DNA from 3 places in the Micromonospora sp. CA-259024 genome. Region 2 is predicted to be linked to each of the others. Evidence: riboswitches for the same ligand, from Rfam matches in the RefSeq annotation. Region 2 holds a riboswitch; each other region holds the start of a gene.

Region 1 (6,235 bases), on a different contig from region 2:
CGACTGGAGACCGCCCGTGGTTACGGGCCGTTCCTGCGTCGCTCGCTGCCGCCGTTCTGGTACACCACCCGGCCCGAAGTGGCCCGAGGCGCCCTACAACGCCTCGCCGGCTCCTGACCGTCCCGTAGCGGGTCGGTCAGGGCGCCTGCGCGGCGACGACGACGGCGTCGGGCGGGGTGTCCGGGACGGTTCGGGCGGCGAGCCGACGGACCGCGGTGTTCAGCACCGCGATGAGCGGCACGGAGACCAGCGCGCCGGTGATGCCGGCGAGCACCACCCCGGCGGCGATACCGATGATCACCGCCAGCGGGTGGAGGGCGACCGCCCGTCCCATGATCAGCGGCTGGAGCACGTGCCCCTCCAACTGCTGCACGCCGATCACCGCACCCAGGATGATCAACGCGGTGACCGGGCCGCTGTCCACCAGCGCCACCAGCACCGCCACGCCACCGGAGAGCGCCGCACCGACGATCGGGATGAACGCGCCGAGGAATACCAGCGCGGCGAGCGGGAAGGCGAACGGGACGTCGAAGACGACCAGGAAGATGCCGATGCCGACGGCGTCGATGAAGGCGACCAGCACGGTCGCCCGGACGTAGGCGCCCAGCGTCTGCCAGGAGGCCCGGCCGGCGTCGTCGACCTTCCAGCGGGCGGCCACCGGCAGCAGCCGCACCAGGAAGCGCCAGATCCGGTTGCCGTCGCGCAGGAAGAAGAACGTCGCGAAGAGCACCAGGATGGTGCCGGTCAGCACCTCGGCCAACGTCGCGGCGGTGCTCAGCGCGCCGGTCGTGAGATCGCTGGTGTTGCTGTTGATCCAGCCCTGCGCCTCGGTGATGTAGTTGTCGAGCTGATTGTCGGAGACGTGCAACGGGCCGGTCTTCAGCCAGTTCTGGATCTGCCGGACGCCCTCGGACGACTTCTGGCTCAGCTCTGGCACGCCCCGGATGAACTCGTTGACCACCAGGGTGAGCGTGCCGATCACCGCGGCCAGGCCGCCGACCAACACCACCGCGGTGGCCAGCGACCGAGGCAGCCGGGCCCGCAGCAGCCAGCCGACCGCCGGCGCGAGCAGCGCGGAGAGCAGCAGCGCGACGGCCAGCGGAATGATCACGATCTTGACCGTGCTGACGACCATGAGCAGGGCCCAGGCCACCACGCCGATCACGATCAGTCGCCAGCACCAGGCGGCGGCGATCCGCAGCCCGTGCGGCACGTCGGCGTCGTCCCGACTGGTGGTGGAGCTGTGCAGGCGCACCGGAGGTTCCGCGCCGACGACCGTGGCGCTCGGTGACGCGGCTGGCCCCGGCACGGCGGGTGAGGCCACCCGGGCCGGCTCCGGAGCGTCGCTCGGCGTGTCCTGACTGGCGCGAACCGACTCCCGTCCCGACTGGTAGGCGCGGCGGAGCCGCCCGCGTACCCACTCGAAGCGGCTCAAGCGCACCTCCTGGCAGAGAAACGGCCCGCCCACGGCGACAGGTCGGACAGCATACGTCCGTTCCCGACACCGTAGGGCAGTTCCGCCACACATTGCCCCCACGGCCACAGGCGTAACCACCGGCGATCGGCCGTCGGCGACACGGTAGCGTCTGCGTCGTGACCGCCGACCAGGATCTCGACGCCGGCCTGCCGATCCGCCTCCTGCACGACCGCGTGCTGGTACGGATGGAGGGCGGCGAGGGCGAGCGTCGCTCCACCGCCGGCATCGTCATCCCGGCGACCGCCGCGGTGGGCAAGCGCCTCGCGTGGGCCACCGCCGTCGGGGTGGGGCCGAACGTCCGCGCCATCGTCTCCGGCGACCGGGTGCTCTTCGACCCGGACGACCGCTCCGAGGTCGAGCTGCACGGCCGCGGGTACGTGCTGCTGCGGGAGCGGGACGTGCACGCCGTGGCCGCCGAGCGGATCGAGAACGATCCCACCGGCCTCTACCTCTGACGCACCCTCCCCGGCCAGCAGGCCCCACCGCGCACCGTTTGCCCAGCCGCACGACGGGAAGCCATCCGGCGACCGTGGCCCTGGGGAGGGACGATGCCGGTATTCGTGAAGAAGCTGTTGACCTGGGGCAGTGTCGCGTTCCTGATCTACTTCATGGCCTTCCGGCCGGACGGCGCCGCGCAGATGTTCAGGGCGATCGGGGCCGGGCTGATCGCGATGTTCCAGGGCCTGGGTGACTTCCTCACCTCCCTGCTGGCCTGAGCGGCAGGCCGCCAGCCCTCAGGCGGGCGGCCAGGGCGCCGCCGGCCGCGGGCCGGGCCAGCCGGGCGGCGGATACCCCACCGGAGGCGGAGCAGGGGCCAGCACCACCGGGATCGGCACCACCGGCTCGTCCGGCGCGGCAACCGGGCGTTGCGTACCGTCGGGGAAGCGCAGGTGGTAGCGGCTGCCGTCCCAGACTCCCGCCGGGGCCTGCGGATCCCGGCCCACGAAGAACGACCGGTACGCGCTGATCGCGTCCAGCAGCTCCCGCTCCTCGCGGGCGGTCCGCTCCTGTTCGGCGGGCTTGCGGTCCAGGCCGCGCAGCGTCCCGTCGCGCAGCAGGGCGAGCCGGGTGGCGGCGAACTGGTAGCCGCGCATCGCCCGCACGCCGCCGTCCCCGGCCACCCGCCGGGCCCAACTGCGGGCCGCGTGCCGCCTGCCGAGGCTGCTCAGCGCGGCCACTTCCGGCGGGCTCAGCCAGCCGGCGCGTACGTAGTCGGGCAAGGTCCGCTCGGTGAGCCGCCCCTCCCAGGCGCGCAGCCATATCGCCAGCCCCACCATGCCGAAGAAGACCGGCACCATCAGGCCCAGGAAGCCGTACAGCATGATCAACGCTTCCCCGGTGGCCTGGGTCAGCGTGGGCAGCAGGTTCCACGTGCCGTGCAGCATCATCGCCAGCAGCAGGCCGGCGATCGGGGCGAGCACCCGGACCCGCCGGTCGGCCGTCCGGGCGGCGATGCCCAGCCCCACACCGGTCATCGAGGTGAAAAGCGGATGGGCGAACCCGAACAGCAGGATCCGGACGATGAAGATCGCGATGACCTGCTGCGTGCCGGTCGCGGGGCCGTACCGGTCGGCGCCGGTCGCATAGCCGTAGCCGCCCAGGTAGAGGATGTTCTCCACCATGGCGAAGCCGATCGCGGAGAGCCCGCAGTAGACCAGGCCGTCGGTGATCCCGGACCACTCGCGGCGGCGGAACACCAGCAGCAGGATCGGGCCGAGGGCCTTGGTCAGCTCCTCGATGAACGGCGCCACCAGCACCCCGGTGAGCGCGGACGGCAGGCCCCAGTCGGCGAAGCGGTTGGCGGCGAAGTCGTTGACCGTGAGCGAGGCCGCCGTGGAGACGAACGCCCCCCAGGCGAAGCAGAAGATCAGATACTTCAGCGGCTCCGGTTCGTACCGGTCCAGCCAGAGGAAGCAGGCGACCAGCACCGGCACCGGCAGGATGGCGGCGACCACCCCGATCAGCAGGGCCTGCACACCGAGCGACTGGCCGAGCGTGAAGACCATGAACACCGCGCAGGCGGCGATGAACAGCACCACCCCGGCCAGCACCAGGAACCGCCGCCAGCCCAGTCGGCGCAGCGGCATCCGGGGCGCCTCGCCGACGGACGGGGCTGTGGGTGCGGGCGACGACGGCGGAGGTGAACCGGGCGGGGTGTCGGCCATGCGGTCAGCGTAGCCATCCGCTGCCGGCTGGTTCGGTCGCATCGGTAGCCGCTATGCTGCCGGCAGGTCACGAGCGCCAGCATCAAGCCCCGGCTTGCTGGCCGGCAACCCTCGTCGAGTTCGCGGTGGGGTGCCCCGGGTGATGACCGGGCCCAGCCCGATCGGCGTGCTGGGCAAGCGCGGACCCCGTCCCGACTGTGCACCCGGGGTCCCTGACCCCGGAGGTTCCGGCGTGTCCGTCACTCTCGTTCCCGCACTGCCCACCCGCTTCGACGCCGCGCCCGCGGCGGCCCCGTCGCGGCCGCTCGACGTTCTCGGCGTACCGGGCGAGATCAACCTGGACTACGCGGCGAGCGCGCCGTGCGCGCGGGCCGCCGCCGACGCGGTGGCCGAGCTGCTGCCCTGGTACGCCAGCGTGCACCGTGGCGCGGGAGCGCTGTCGCGGCGCTGCACCCTCGCGTACGAGCAGGCGCGGCAGACGGTCGGCGACTTCTTCGGCGCCCGCGCCGACGACCACGTGATCTTCACCCGCAACACCACCGACGCGCTCAACCTGCTGGCCCGAGCGCTGCCCGCCGGCACGACCGTCGTCACCTTCGCCTCCGAGCACCACGCCAACCTGCTGCCCTGGCCGCGCGGCTCCGTCCGGCTCCCGGTGCCCACCGATCCGGACGGGGCGGTACGCGACCTCGCCGCCGCCCTCACCGAGCTGCGCCGGGGCAGCAGCCCGGCGCTGCCGGTGCTGGTCGCGGTGACCGGTGCGAGCAACGTGACCGGTGAGCGGTGGCCGGTCGCCGAGTTGGCCCGGGTGGCCCACCGGCACGGGGCCCGGATCGTGCTCGACGCCGCGCAGCTCGCCCCGCACGCCCCGGTCGACCTGCTCACGCTCGACGTCGACTACCTGGCCGTGTCCGGCCACAAGCTGTACGCGCCGTTCGGCGCGGGGGTGCTGATCGGTCGCGCGGACTGGCTGGACGCCGCCCCGCCGTACCTGGCCGGTGGTGGCGCCACCAGCCACGTCGGGCCAGCCACCCACGATGTGACCTGGGCGAGCGGAGCGGCACGGCACGAGGGCGGCACCCCGAACCTGCTCGGCGCGGTGGCACTGGCCGCGGTGTGTACGGCGCTCGACGAGGCGGACCGGTCCGCGCTGGCCGCCCGCGAACAGGCGCTGCTGGCCCGGCTGCGGACCGGCATCGCCGCCCTGCCGCACGTCGTCGAGTTGCGCACCTTCGGCCCGGACGCGCCCCGCGTCGGCATCGTCTCGTTCGTGGTCGCCGGATGGGACTCCGCTGACGTGGCCGCCCGGCTGGCCGGCGAGCACCGGATCGGCGTGCGCGACGGGTTGTTCTGCGCCCACCCGCTGGCCCGGCGGCTGCTCACCGAGGCGGCGGGGCGTACCGGCCGACGGGACCTGCCGCCCACCGCGCTGCGCGCCAGCATCGGCCTGGGCAGCACGGACGCTCAGGTGGACCGGCTGCTCGCCGCGCTCGCCGAGCTGGGCTGAGACGCGCCCTCGTTCAGCCGACCGGCGGGGCGGTGGGCGGCTTCGGCGGCTCGCCGGGCTCGGCCGGCTCACCGACCGGCCGCTCCTGCTCCCCGAAGGCGGTGCGGATCCACCGGTTCGCCTCCTCCTGCTCGATCCCGGAGGCCACCAGCAGGTCGCTCGCGGTGGTCCGGATCTGGGCGACCACCACGCTGCCCGAGAAGCCGACCCCGGCGCCGTACGCCCGGCCGGCTTCGCTGACCGCCCGCAGGGACCGCTCCCGAGCCTTCTCCGGCTCCTCGCCGACGGCGAACTCGTGCTTGAGCAGCCGGACCGACTCGGCGAGGTGAGCGATCGCGTCCGGCATCGGGTCGGGCACCGGTTCCTCGTCCTCGATCAGGGTGACGGACCGGCGGATCAGCGTGCCGGTGTTGCGCATCGCCCGGTCGATCGGGTCGGCCGCCTCCGCGTAGTGGGTCAGCTCGTCGCGGCGGTGCCAGCGGGCCGGTGAGAGGGTGGCGGTCTCCTTCGCCCCCTCGATCGCCTCGCCCAACGTGGCCAGTTCCTCCTTGTTGTCGCGCAGCCGATCCAGTGCCCCTTGGATGCTGGCGCGGTCCCGTTTGCGCAGGCCGTCGGCGGTGACGTCGAGTTGGGTGGCGAGCAGGTCCAGCGCCGGCCGGGCGGCCCGGTTGATCACCCGGAGCGGGTTCAGCGGCAGTAGCACCGCCGTGACCAGCAGCGCGATCCCACCGCCGAGAAACGCGTCGACGAAGCGTGGGATCTCCAGATTCTGGGTGGAGGGGCTCAGCGTCACGATCAGCACGGCCGTGGCCGCCGCCTGGATGACGATCGCCACGCTCGCCCCGGCGAAGATCGTGAGCAGGATCGCCACGGTGACCACCAGGCCGAGCTGCCACGCGCCGGTGCCGAGCAGGTAGATCAGGAGGTCGCCGATGAACACCCCGATGCCCACCCCGACGATCAACTCCACGGTCCGGCGGAACCGCTGGCCGACCGACGCGGCCAGGGTGCCGACCGCGGAGATCGGCGCGAACACCGGTTGCGGGTTGCCGAGCAGCTTGTGCGAGATCAGGTATGCGAGCCCGG
Region 2 (6,235 bases):
CGGGCGGGCGGCCCGCTGGAACTGGATGACCTCACGGCTGAGGCCGTAGATGCGCCGGCTGGCGTTCGGGTCGCCGCCGAACACCTGGGTCTCGATCTCGTCGATGTCGTTCTCCAGTCCGGCCACAACCGGCGCGTACCCGTCGACAACCTGGTCGAGGATGGCGTACAGAACCGCCTCGGGGCCCCGCGCGAGCATCTGCGCCTCGGTCTCCATCCGCCGCCGCACCGCGGCCAGATCCGGTGCCTCACCATGCCGGACGGTGACCACGAAGCCCGGCCCGATGAACAGGTGCAGCTCGGAGAACTCGACCTCCTCCCGCTGGTCGTCGTAGCGGGCGGCGCGCAACACCACGAACAGCGTGTGCCCGTACCGTTCCAGCTTCGGTCGCTGGTGGGCGTTGATCGCGTCCTCGACCGCCAGGTCGTGCAGCCGAAACTCCCGGGCCAGCGAGGTGACCTGGTCGATGTCGGGCCGGTACAACCCGATCCAGGCCATCGCGCCATCCTGCTCCTGCAGGCAGCGGTACGTCTCGGCGAGGCCGGACGGCGAGGCGAACCGGTGCCCTCGGATGTAGACCGCGCTGTCCACCAGGCCGCCGGCGGGCGGGGCGGACGACTCCGTGGGTGGCGGCACGCCGACCCTTGTCACGTACTCGTCGAGTTGGCGACCGAAGCCACCACCGGGGCGGGAGCGACGGCCACCGACCATGCGCTGTCCCTCCCCCGGTGACGTCTGGTCCGGCGCGTTCCCGCCAACCCGGGGCGCTGCTTCCCCGCTGCCTCCGACCCGAAACCCGTCGACGGGCCGCCCGTGGGGTGCCCGGCCAGGGTGGGTTCCGGGCACCGGCGGACGGATGCGGCCCGCCGGGCGGATACTCACGGAGACCATGGGCGGGATGACGGGGGACACGCCGATGGAGGTCGACAGGCGCGCCGGCCGGCTGCGGGAGTGGCTGCTCGACGCCGGCTCGGAGCAGGCCGTGCGGCACCCGGGCCCGCACCGGCGTCCGCCGGAGCACCGGCGCCACCCGTGGTGGAAGGTGATGTGCCTGACCGGCGTCGACTACTTCTCGACGCTGGGTTACCAGCCGGGCATCGCGGCGCTGGCCGCCGGGGCGCTCTCGCCGCTGGCGACCCTGGTCCTGGTGCTGGTGACACTGCTGGGCGCACTGCCGGTCTACCGACGGGTGGCGGTGGAGAGCCCGCACGGCGAGGGCTCGATCGCGATGCTGGTGCGCCTGCTGGGCTACTGGCCGGGGAAGTTGCTGGTGCTGGTGCTTCTCGGGTTCGCGGCCACCGATTTCATCATCACCATCACCCTCTCGGCCGCCGACGCGACCGCGCACATCGACGAGAACCCGTTCTGGCCGAGCGGGCTCAAGGGGCACGAGGTGCTGCTCACGCTGCTGCTGGTGGCGCTGCTGGGCGCGGTGTTCCTCAAGGGATTCACCGAGGCCATCGGGATCGCCGTCGTCCTGGTCGCGGTCTACCTCGGGCTGAACGCGGTGGTGATGGTCGACGCGCTGTGGCGGGTTGTGACGCACCCGAGCGCGGTCGGAGACTGGGCCACCACGCTGACCACCGGGCACGGCGACCCGTGGATGGTGGTCGGGCTGTCGCTGCTGGTCTTCCCGAAACTGGCGTTGGGCCTGTCGGGTTTCGAGACCGGGGTGGCGGTCATGCCGAGCGTGCGAGGTGACCCGCAGGACTCGGAGGATCGCCCGCTGGGCCGGATCCGGGGCGCACGACGGCTGCTCACCACCGCTGCGGTGATCATGAGCGTCTTCTTGATCACCAGCAGCGTGACGACCACCGTGCTGATCCCGCCGGAGGCCTTCCAACCGGGCGGGCCGGCGAACGGCCGCGCGCTGGCCTACCTGGCACACGAGCACCTCGGGGAGGTGTTCGGCACGGTCTACGACCTGTCCACCATCGCCATCCTCTGGTTCGCGGGGGCGTCGGCGATGGCCGGGCTGCTCAACCTCGTGCCCCGCTACCTACCCCGCTACGGCATGGCGCCGACCTGGGCCCGAGCCGTCCGGCCGCTGGTGCTGGTCTTCACCGCGGTGGCGTTCCTGATCACGGTCGTCTTCGAGGCCAGCGTGGACGCGCAGGGCGGCGCGTACGCCACCGGAGTCCTGGTGTTGATCACTTCGGCGGCGACGGCGGTGACGCTCGCGGCGGTGCGGCGGCGTCAGCGCGGACGCATCATCGCGTTCGGCGCCATCGCGGTGATCTTCGTCTACACCACGCTGGCGAACGTGGTGGAACGCCCCGACGGTGTCAAGATCGCGGCCTTCTTCATCGGCGGGATCATCGTGATCTCGCTACTCTCCCGGCTGTCTCGGGCCTTCGAGTTGCGGGTCGACCAGGTCGAGCTGGACCCGGCCGCGGCCCGGATGATCGATGAGCGCGCCGGACGGCGGATTCGCCTCATCGCTCACGAGCCCGACCACCAGGACGAGGCCGAATACCGCGCCAGGCTGGCGGAGGCCATGGCGGACAACGACTTCCCCGACGACAGCGACGTCATCTTCGTCGAGGTCCACGTCACCGACCCGTCGGACTTCGAGACCGAGCTGATGGTCCGCGGCAGCATGGTGGACGACCGCTTTCCGGTGCTCAGCCTGGCCAGTTCCTCGGTGCCCAACGCGCTCGCCGCCCTGCTGCTGGAGATCCGTGATCGGAGCCGTCGGCGCCCACACATCTACTTCGAGTGGACCGAGGGTGGCCCGGGCCGCAACGTCCTGCGGTACCTGGCGTTCGGGCAGGGTGAGATCGCCTCGGTCACCCGGGAGATCCTGCGTCGCCAGGAGCCCGACCGGCGCCGCCGGCCACACGTGCACGCCGGCTGACCGGTGGGCCGGGCACCCTGTCGCGGACGGTGAGCGTGGTCATAACCACTGGACGACCCACCCGTTCCTGCTGTTAACCTCGGCCCAGGTCATGAGCGCCAGCGCGAAGCCCCGGCTCGCTGGCCGGCAACCCTCCTCCGCGGTGGGGTGCCCCGGGTGAAGACCAGGCACCGGCACGACGTCGGTGCAAGCGTGGCCTGGCACCCAGGTCAGCACAGACCCGGGAGAACCATGCGCATCCTCAGCACCGCCCCACCGACCGACGTCGCGGAGCCCCGCGCCGGTCGCCCCTCGCCGGCACTGACCCGGCGACGGCACGTGGACATGATGCGAATGTGCAGCGCCGCCTGTCGCGGCACCACGCACTAGCGCAAACCTCTTCCCGAACCCCCTTCACCGGTACGCCCATCGGGCGCACCGTCGGCGACGCACGCTCGTGCGCGCCGAGACGCGACCTTTTCGGAGACACCCGTGCGATTTCTTCCTGCCCTGACCCGCGCCACCGCCCTGGGCGCGGCCGCGATCCTGGTCGCCACCGCGCTCACCGCCTGCGGCGACGACAGCTCGTCCGACGCCACCGCCAACCCGTACGGCCTGGCGCAGCCGGGCGTGCTGCGGGCCGGCACGCTGACCGACGCCCCGCCGAACGTGTACCTCAAGGACGGCAAGTTCACCGGCTTCGACAACGACCTGCTGACCGCCGTGGCCGGCAAGCTCGGCCTCAAGGTCGAGTTCGTCGGCACCGACTTCTCCGCGCTGCTCTCCCAGGTCAACAACCGCAAGTTCGACGTCGGCAGCTCCTCGATCACCATCACCGAGGCGCGGAAGAAGACCGTCGACTTCGGCAACGGCTATGACTTCGGCTACTTCGGCCTGGACGTCCCGGCCGGCTCGCCGATCACCGGCTTCGACCAGCTCGCCGGCAAGCGCGTCGTGGTGGTGCAGGGCACCGTCCAGGACGACTACGCCACCGGCAAGCAGCTCGACCCGGTGCGGGTGCCGGACTACAACGGCGCGATCAACCAGCTCAAGGCCGGCACGGCCGACGCGTGGATCGCTCCGGCGGAGATCGGCGAGAAGTCGGCCACCGACAGCAACGGCAAGATCACCGTGGCGGCCAAGCAGCTCAGCCCGGCACCGACGGCGTACGCCGTCGCCAAGGGCAGCGACAAGCTGCGCGAGGCGCTGAACAAGGGCCTCGACGAGGTCATCGCGGACGGCACCTGGAGCCGGTTGCAGGCGCAGTACTACCCGGGCCGGCCGATCCCGGCGGACTTCAAGCCGGGCAGCGGAACGGTGCCGGCGCCGTCGGCGTCCGCGTCGGCCGCGTCCTGAACCGGTGACGAGCGAGCAGGGCGGTAGGAGAGGCGACCGATGGATCCGTTGAGCACCCTGTGGGAGACCTTCTTCGACTGGGACGCGATGCGCGAGGCGCTGCCCGAGATGCTGACCGTCGGGTTGCCGAACACGCTGATCCTGGCGGTCTCCGCCGCCCTGCTCGGCTCGGTGCTGGGCCTGCTGCTCGCCGTCGCCGGCATCTCCCGCAGCCGGTGGTTGCGCTGGCCGGCGCGGGTCTACACCGACGTGTTCCGGGGGCTACCGGCAGCGGCGACCATCCTGCTGATCGGCGTCGGGTTGGCGCCACTGGGCATGCAGGTCTGGGGACCGGACCCCTACCCGCTGGGAATCCTGGCGCTGTCGCTCATCGCGGCCGCGTACATCGGGGAGATCTTCCGCTCCGGCATCCAGTCGGTGGAGGCCGCCCAGTTGGAGGGCGCCCGCGCGCTCGGCTTCTCCTGGGCCGACGCGATGCGACTGGTGATCATTCCGCAGGGCATCCGGCGGGTGCTGCCGGCCTGGGTCAACCAGCTCATCGCGCTGATCAAGGACTCCAGCCTGGTCTACTTCCTCGGCCTGGTGGCGAGCCAGCGCGAGCTGTTCCGGATCGGGCAGGACTACGCGGCCACCACCGGCAACGAGTCGGCGCTGCTACTGGCGGGGCTCTTCTACCTGGCACTGACCGTCCCGCTGACGCACGTCGTCAACTGGATCGACCGGCGGCTGCGCAACGGTCGGCCCGCCACCGCACCGTCCGACGAGGACGACGAGGACGACAGCCCGTCGGCGCTGTCCGCCACGACGGAAGGGAACCGGCGATGACCACCGGCACGACCACCTCGGTCAGCCTCGACGTACGCGACGTGCACCTCGCGTTCGGCCCGAACCGGGTGCTGCGCGGCGTCGACCTCACGGTGCCGCGCGGCGCGACGGCCTGCGTGATCGGCCCGTCCGGGTCGGGCAAGTCCACCCTCCTGCGCACCATCAACCGACTGATCGAGCCGGATCGCGGCGACGTGCTGCTGGACGGGCGCAGCGTCCTGAGCGACGACCCGGACGCGCTGCGGCAGCGGGTCGGCATGGTGTTCCAGCAGTTCAACCTCTTCCCACACATGAGTGTGCTGCGCAACGTCACCCTCGCGCTGCGCCGGCTCCGCAAGCTCGGCGAGGACGAGGCGGAGTCCGTCGCCCGGGCCCAACTGGAGTTGGTGGGCCTGGCCGCCAAGGCCGACGTGCGACCCGCGCAGCTCTCCGGTGGTCAGCAGCAGCGGGTGGCGATCGCGCGGGCGCTGGCGCTGCGGCCCGAGGTGATGCTCTTCGACGAGGCGACCTCGGCGCTCGACCCGGAGCTGGTCAAGGGCGTGCTCGGAGTGATGGCCGACCTGTCCGCGGCGGGCATGACCATGGTGGTGGTCACCCACGAGATGGGCTTCGCGCGGCAGGTCGCCGACACGGTCGCCTTCATGGACCGGGGCGTGGTGCTGGAGGCCGGCCCACCCGAGGCGATCTTCGAGCGGGCCGGGCACCCTCGGCTTCGCCGGTTCCTCGCCCAGGTGCTCTGAGCCGCGCCGGCCGGCGCGCCGCTGACGATCACTCGTTGGGCCCGCGTCCCAGCAGCCGGATCTCCTCGTTGTCCAGTGCGGCCTGGATCTCCTGCAGCACAAGGTCGTCGATCTCCCGGTTGTCCCGCAGGCGGGTGACCTCGCGCCGCTTGTGAGCGAGGACGCGAAGGCGCAGTTGGCGCTCCAGGCGGCGCTCCTCGGCGGTACGCCCGCAGCTCTCGTCGACGTCCTCCAGGTGCCTCTGGTACTCGGCCTGCAACCGCCGCACCGACTCCTCCCGGGCACCGATCTCGGCGGCGATCTGGGGCAGAACGGCCAGGCCTGCCTCGGTCGCCCGCCGTCGGGCGTGCCGGGCCTCCTCGACGCGTTCGGGGTCGCCGGCCAGCCGGGCCCAGCGCACCACCAGCGGCAGGGTGGTGCCCTGGAGAAGCATGATGAGGATGATCACCAGTGCGGTGACGAAGATGATCAGGTCGCG
Region 3 (6,235 bases), on a different contig from region 2:
CGGCCCGGCCGCTGCCGCCCGACGCGCCGCCGCTGGCGCCGCCGATCGCCTACCGGTGGGTCACGTTGGGCTTCTCGCTGGCGGTCCTCGTGGTGATCGTGGTGGCGCTGCTCGCACCCCGGATTGGCCGGGCCCGCCACCGGCGGGAGGCCGAGAAGCTGGTTCGGCGGGAATACCCGGAAGCGTCCCGGGTGCCACCGGAACGGGCCCGGGCGGTCCGGGACGCGATCATCCGGGCCTGGCAGACGGAACGACTCGGGCCGCTGCTGTCTGCCGCGTACGCGGTGCTCGCGGCGCTCACCCTGACCGCGGCCGGGCTGTCGGTGATCGGCCTCGGACCGGGGGCGCTCGCCCTGTCGCTCGGTGGCGAGTCGCTGGCCCGTCCGGTGGTCTTCGTGACCGACCTCGGAGCCCTGCTGATCGGCCTGTTCGCCCTGGTCCTCGCCGCAATGGGACTGGTCGCCTACCGGTCCGGCGCGATCCGGCTGGTCGGGGTGCTCTGGGACCTGGCCACCTTCTGGCCGCGCGCCGCGCACCCGTTCGCCCCGCCCTGCTACGTCGAGCGGGCGGTCCCCGAGCTGACCCGCCGGATCAGCCAGCTCACCGCCGACGGGGAGGGCGTGGTGCTGTCCGGGCAGAGCCACGGCAGCGTGCTGGTCGCGGTGACGGTGCTTCAACTCCCGGATGACTGCCGGCGGCGGGTCGCGCTGCTCACCTACGCGTCCCCACTGGGGAACCGGTACTGCCGGGTCTTCCCGGCGTACGTCAACAACGAGGTGTTGCGGGAACTGGGCGACCGGTTGTCCTGGCGGTGGATCAACCTCTGGCGGTACACGGACGCGGTGGGTGGGCCGGTGTTCGCTGCGACGCCGGCCACGGACGGTCCGGCAGCCCAGGTCGACCGCCGGGTACGGGATCCCAGAGGACTGCTCATCCCGCCGACCGACACCGTGCCGCCCGCGGTGCAGGGACACCGGTTCACCCCCGACGAGGACTTCCACGCCGCGGTCGGTGAGCTGGCCGGACGATTGGACCAGCCGAACGGGTGACCGCCCGGATCAGAGGGTGAGCTGCCAGTTGTTCCAGGCGTCCACCGGGCGGAAGCCGAGCTGCTCGTTGATCGCCACCATGTAGCTGTTGCTGGCGGCGTTGAAGGTGTCGATGACGCGTACCGCCGGCTCGTGGGTGAGCAGGTGGTGCAGGTTCTCCGCCTTGGCGATGAGACCGAGCCGGTGCCCACGGTGGGCCGGATCGACGATGGTGATCTGCTGGAAGGCGTGCCAGTCGGTGGAGGCGCTCACGTCCAGCAGGGTCCAGGCGACCAGCCGCCCGGACGCCTCATGGCGCATCCCGAGGTGGTAGCGCCGCCGGCCCCGGGCGTCCAATGACCGTTCGTTGCCACGGATGCGCTCAGCGTCCACCTGCTCCGGCTCCCACTGGACGTCTCCCATGGGCGCGTCCATGAGCAGCCGGCCGTCCAGGTAGGCGATGTCCGCGACGTACTCCTGCGGGGTCGCCCCCTGCCAACAGACCGACTGATAGCCCTCGGCTCGTGGGCGGGCCTCGGCCAGCGCCGCCCTCAGCGCGACCCGGTCGATCTCACTGATGTCGAGCCGGCGACGCACCTCGGCCAACGCGGCCTGGGCGCCGGTCGAGGCGGCGAACGCGTCGCCCGCCACCGGTCGGGCCGGCCCGTCGGGCAGCGCGGAGACGGTCATCGCGACCACCCGCTTGCGCCGGTGCTCGCGGAGCAGGCGCACCCCGTACTCGTGCAGTGCCCGGCCGACGCCCCGCCGCCGTAGCTCGGGACGCACCACCAGCTCGACGGTGGCGTTGTCGGTGTTGTCGAGCTGCGGCAGGTCCAGTTGGAGGTAGCCGGCCGGCACACCATCCAGCCGGGCCAGCGCCCAGAGCGACTCGTTGCCGGGCATCGGTGTGTGGAACAGCGCGTCGAAGCGGCGCCGGCAGAACGGCGGGAAGTCCGGCAGATCGACGTCGTTGGCCGCCGCCCCGATTCGGTACGCCTCGTCGACCGAAGCCTGGTCGGCGCCGTCGAACGACGCGATCGTGATGCTCATGCCGCTGAGCGTGCACCCTGGAAAAGCGATCGGGCCAGCGAATTATTCGCTGGCCCGATCGGACGTGGTCGGGAGGGACACTCGCACAACGCCTCCGGCGTTGGGTCGCAAGAACTTCAAAAGTCTTCGGCGAAATGCCCTCCCGCACGGAGCATCTTGCGCCGTCCGGTTCCTGCCGTCAAGTCCGTAGCGGCGGGTTTTCCACACTCACTGCGAAAAGCCAGTTACCCGGCGGATCCACCCGATCCCCCATCCGGGCGATCCCCCGTCCCCCAAGCGGCGGGGCGTGGCGTGGCGGCCGCGAGGGCTCAGCCGAGGAGGCCCGCGTCGCGGGCGGCGCGCAGGGAAGGCTTGATGTGGTGGGTCGGGCCGACCTGACCGGCCACCGCGTCGATGGTCTTCAGGCCCTCGCCGGTGTTGAACACGACGGTCTCCGCCGTCGGGTCGAGCCGACCGGACTCGACCAGCTTGCGCAGCACCGCCACGGTCACCCCGCCAGCGGTCTCGGCGAAGACCCCGGTGGTGCGGGCGAGCTGGCGGATGCCGGCGCGGATCTCGTCGTCGTCGGCGTACTCCATCCAACCGCCGGTGCGGCGGACCGCTTCCAGCGCGTAGAGGCCGGCGGCCGGGTCGCCGATGTTGAGTGACTTGGCGATGCCGGTGGGCTTGACCGGGGTGATCGTGTCGGTGTCGGCGTGCAGCGCGGTGGCGATCGGGTTGCAGCCTGCCGACTGCGCGCCGAAGACCTTCCAGCCGCCGTCCGGTGCCTCGACCAGGCCGATCTCGACCAGCTCGGAGAACGCCTTGTCAATCTTGGTGAGCAGTTCGCCGCTGGCCATCGGAATGACCACCTGCGCCGGGATCCGCCAGCCGAGTTGCTCGGCCACCTCGTAGCCGAGCGTCTTGGAGCCCTCCGCGTAGTACGGCCGGACGTTGACGTTGACGAACGCGGTGTCCTCGAATTCGTCGGTCTCGACCAGCTCACCGCAGAGCCGGTTCACGTCGTCGTAGGAGCCGTCGATGGCGACCAGTTCGCCGCCGTAGACGGCCGTGGTGATGACCTTGCCCTGTTCCAGGTCGCTGGGGATGAAGACCACCGAGGGCACCCCGGCGCGGGCGGCGTGCGCGGCCACCGAGTTGGCCAGGTTACCGGTCGACGCGCAGGCGAACCGGGTGAAGCCGAGCGCCTTCGCGGCGGTGAGCGCCACCGACACGACCCGGTCCTTGAACGAGTGGGTGGGGTTGGCGCTGTCGTCCTTGACCCAGAGCGGCGCGGTGATGCCCAGTTCGGCGGCGAGGTGCGGGGCCGCCACCAGCGGGGTCAGCCCCGGGTCGAGGGTGACCCGGCTGGCCGGGTCCTGACCTGCGGGAAGCAGCGCGGCGTACCGCCAGATGTTCTGCGGGCCGGCCTCGATCTGCTCCCGGGTGACCGTGGCCAGTGCGGCGGTGTCGTAGTCGACCTCCAGCGGGCCGAAACACTCGTAGCAGGCGTGCTGGGCGGCGAGCGGGTAGCGGGCCGAGCAGGCGCGGCAGACCAGGGCGCGGGCGGGGCTGGCGGAGGTGTCGATGCCGGAGGCGGCGAGCGTCGACGTCATGTCGAGGAGTCCTCTCATCTTTCCCCGCATCGCACCCTGCGGCGGGGACGGAATTGGCACCTGCCCCGCGGGTCGCTCAGCGGTGAGCGCGCGGGGTGGTTGCCGGGGCGTCGTCGGGCCGTATCCCTCAGCCCCTCTGGATGAGGTATGCAGTTGTGCCGTCGAGTCTAGGCAACCGTGCCCGTGGCCTCCACCGGGCATCCCAGGAAGTGGGTCAGCGGGTGGCCACCGCCACCGGGTCGACCACCGCGACCGGGTCGGTGACCGCCGTCGCTCCGGGCGGCGACGACGGCCGTGCCCGCGTGGCGAGGTTCGCGGCGACCAGCGCGGCGATGGTGACGGCGGCCCCGACCAGTTCGACGGGCTCCGGCCGGTAGCCGCGGGCGATCTGCACCACGAAGGTGGTCACCGGGACCAGGTTCATGAACAGCGCGGCATTGGCGGCGCCGAGTCGCTGCACGCCTGTGTTCCAGGCCAGGACCGCGATCACGGCACCCACGATCACGGCGTACGCCAATTGCGGAGCGACCGCCGCGAGGTCGGCGGCGGCCGGCGCGTGCTGCCAGCCGACGGCGTCGGCGCCGATGCTCGCGGCCAGCATGGCGGCCGTACCGGCGAGCGCGGTCAGGGTGGTGAAGCGCAGCGGTGACCACTCGCCGAATCGGCTGGCACCGTGCGTGTAGATGCCCCAACCGAGCACGGCACCGATCATCATCAGGCCGCCGAGACCGAACTGGCCGAGACCGGCCAGGCTCCCGCGGGTGATCACCAGGCCGACGCCGAGGAGCGCCACCAGGGAGAGGGCCAGCAGAAGCGGCTTCGGGCGTACGCCGTCACGGGCCCAGCGGACGAGCTGGGTGATCACCGGCGTGGTGGCCACGAAGAGAGCGATCTGCTGCGGGGCCGCGTGTGCGAGTGCCAAATTGGTGAACACGTTGAAGCCGGCGAAGCCGACCACGCCGAGCACCACCACCTCGACCGCCCGGCCGCCGTGCCGCAGCGCGCCGGCACCCTCGCGGAGCAGCAGGATGGCGACCAGGATGCCGGCCGCCAACAGGTAACGGGCGGTGGTCAGGTTGAGCGGATCGACCCGGGTCAGCGCGCTGGCCAGGACCGGGAACATCACTCCCCAGCCGAGCACGGCGAGCAGCGGATAGGCGGCGGCACGGGATCGCATCGTCAACTCCAATGTTCGAATATCGTCGAACCAGCGACTCGACCATAGGGTGTTGTTCGATAATTGTCGAACAAGGGTTACACTGGTCACATGGAGCCGCACGAACCCGATCTGACTGCCGTACCGGTCACCACCGTGCTGGCCGCACTCGCCGACGACGTGCGGCTGCAGATCGTCCGGGCACTCGCCCAGGGCGGTGAGTCCGCCTGCGGCAGCTTCGACTTCGGCGTCTCCAAGGCGACCCGCAGCCACCATCTGAAGGTGCTGCGCGAAGCGGGCCTGACCCGCACCCGGGCCGCCGGCACCAGCCGTCTGGTCCGACTCCGCCGCGACGAGTTGGACAAGCTCTACCCCGGCCTACTGGACGCGGTACTCACCCCCCGCCCGCCGGCCTGACCCGCACCGCTCCCGTTCGCCGACCGCGAGCCCCACGCCGGCCGGGTGGGCCCGGTCACCGGCGCACGCGGGAAGCTCCCTGCCGGAAACGACGCTGGGGTCAGCACGACGGTGGCGAGCAGCCTGGGAGGCAGCCGTACCGGTCACCGACGCACAGTGGGCGCTCACCCCTTCCCGTACGGCCTGTCGAGCTGCCCCAGATGCGGGGCGAATGGCTGACATGCCGAGAAATGATCCGGCCCACCTGCCAGGTGATGTCGTAGACGATTCAGCTCCAAAGGCACACCGGGAGGGGTGGCCCCATCGACTCGGCGGCAGGATCGAGGCGTGGCGGGGCAGTGATGCCGGCCCACATCTGGGGCAGCTCTACAGGGGCCGGTCGGAGGTGGGACGCCTGCATGGGCGAGGATCGGCGGATGATCTCCCAGGACGCGGCGGCATGGCGCCGGATCAGCGCGGCGGGCGCGGCGGGCGCGACGGGCGCGGCGGCTCTCCTGCTCGGTGCATGCACTCCGGCCGACCATCGGGGCCAGGCCGGGGACGGCCCGAGCCGGCCGCCGGCCGCATCCAGCACAACGCCGGCGAGTGCCGACCCGCTGGCCTCGTGCCCGGCGTCCGGCGTCCAGATCCGGTCGACCGGGTCGGACGCCGCGATGGGCCTGCGCGCCCTCGGCCTGGAGCTGGTCAACTGCGGCGACCGCCCCTACCAGCTCAACGGGTACCCGGTGCCGCACGTGTTCGACGAGCAGCGCGAGCCGGTCATGCTGCGCGTGGTCAACGGCGCCAAGGAGATCACCTCCGGCTTCGACCAGCCACCCCGGCCGGTCACCCTCGCTCCCAACGAGCGGGCCACCGCCGTGTTGCTCTGGCGCAACCTGGTCACCGATTCGACCGTGGTCGCCACCAACGGGGAGTTTCTGACGGTGGCACCCGCTGCCGGGCAGCCGGCCGCGGAGGTCGACCCGGACGGGCCGGTCGACCTGGGCAAC

What was found. A riboswitch is a leader RNA that binds a small molecule or an ion and turns the genes downstream of it on or off. The one in region 2 is predicted to bind S-adenosylmethionine.
Region 1: another riboswitch for S-adenosylmethionine. It lies ahead of ACQEUX_RS25195 (aminotransferase class V-fold PLP-dependent enzyme); the one in region 2 lies ahead of ACQEUX_RS15210 (ABC transporter substrate-binding protein).
Region 3: another riboswitch for S-adenosylmethionine. It lies ahead of thrC (threonine synthase); the one in region 2 lies ahead of ACQEUX_RS15210 (ABC transporter substrate-binding protein).

Annotation. Positions count from the first base shown of each region.
Region 1 is NZ_JBNJND010000002.1:1,237,966-1,244,200, forward strand. It holds gene ACQEUX_RS25170 (ATP-dependent DNA helicase) at 1-117, shown strand, start outside; gene ACQEUX_RS25175 (AI-2E family transporter) at 137-1,435, opposite strand; gene ACQEUX_RS25180 (GroES family chaperonin) at 1,594-1,932, shown strand; gene ACQEUX_RS25185 (hypothetical protein) at 2,026-2,193, shown strand; gene ACQEUX_RS25190 (PrsW family intramembrane metalloprotease) at 2,212-3,684, opposite strand; SAM riboswitch class IV at 3,708-3,828, shown strand; gene ACQEUX_RS25195 (aminotransferase class V-fold PLP-dependent enzyme) at 3,899-5,149, shown strand; gene ACQEUX_RS25200 (FUSC family protein) at 5,163-6,235, opposite strand, start outside.
Region 2 is NZ_JBNJND010000001.1:3,483,840-3,490,074, forward strand. It holds gene corA (magnesium/cobalt transporter CorA) at 1-711, opposite strand, end outside; gene ACQEUX_RS15205 (amino acid transporter) at 899-2,857, shown strand; SAM riboswitch class IV at 2,945-3,056, shown strand; gene ACQEUX_RS15210 (ABC transporter substrate-binding protein) at 3,329-4,192, shown strand; gene ACQEUX_RS15215 (amino acid ABC transporter permease) at 4,232-5,017, shown strand; gene ACQEUX_RS15220 (amino acid ABC transporter ATP-binding protein) at 5,014-5,757, shown strand; gene ACQEUX_RS15225 (Na+/H+ antiporter) at 5,786-6,235, opposite strand, start outside.
Region 3 is NZ_JBNJND010000002.1:1,260,757-1,266,991, forward strand. It holds gene ACQEUX_RS25270 (hypothetical protein) at 1-1,049, shown strand, start outside; gene ACQEUX_RS25275 (GNAT family N-acetyltransferase) at 1,059-2,078, opposite strand; gene thrC (threonine synthase) at 2,387-3,673, opposite strand; SAM riboswitch class I at 3,685-3,820, opposite strand; gene ACQEUX_RS25285 (DMT family transporter) at 3,888-4,850, opposite strand; gene ACQEUX_RS25290 (ArsR/SmtB family transcription factor) at 4,941-5,246, shown strand; gene ACQEUX_RS25295 (DUF4232 domain-containing protein) at 5,663-6,235, shown strand, end outside.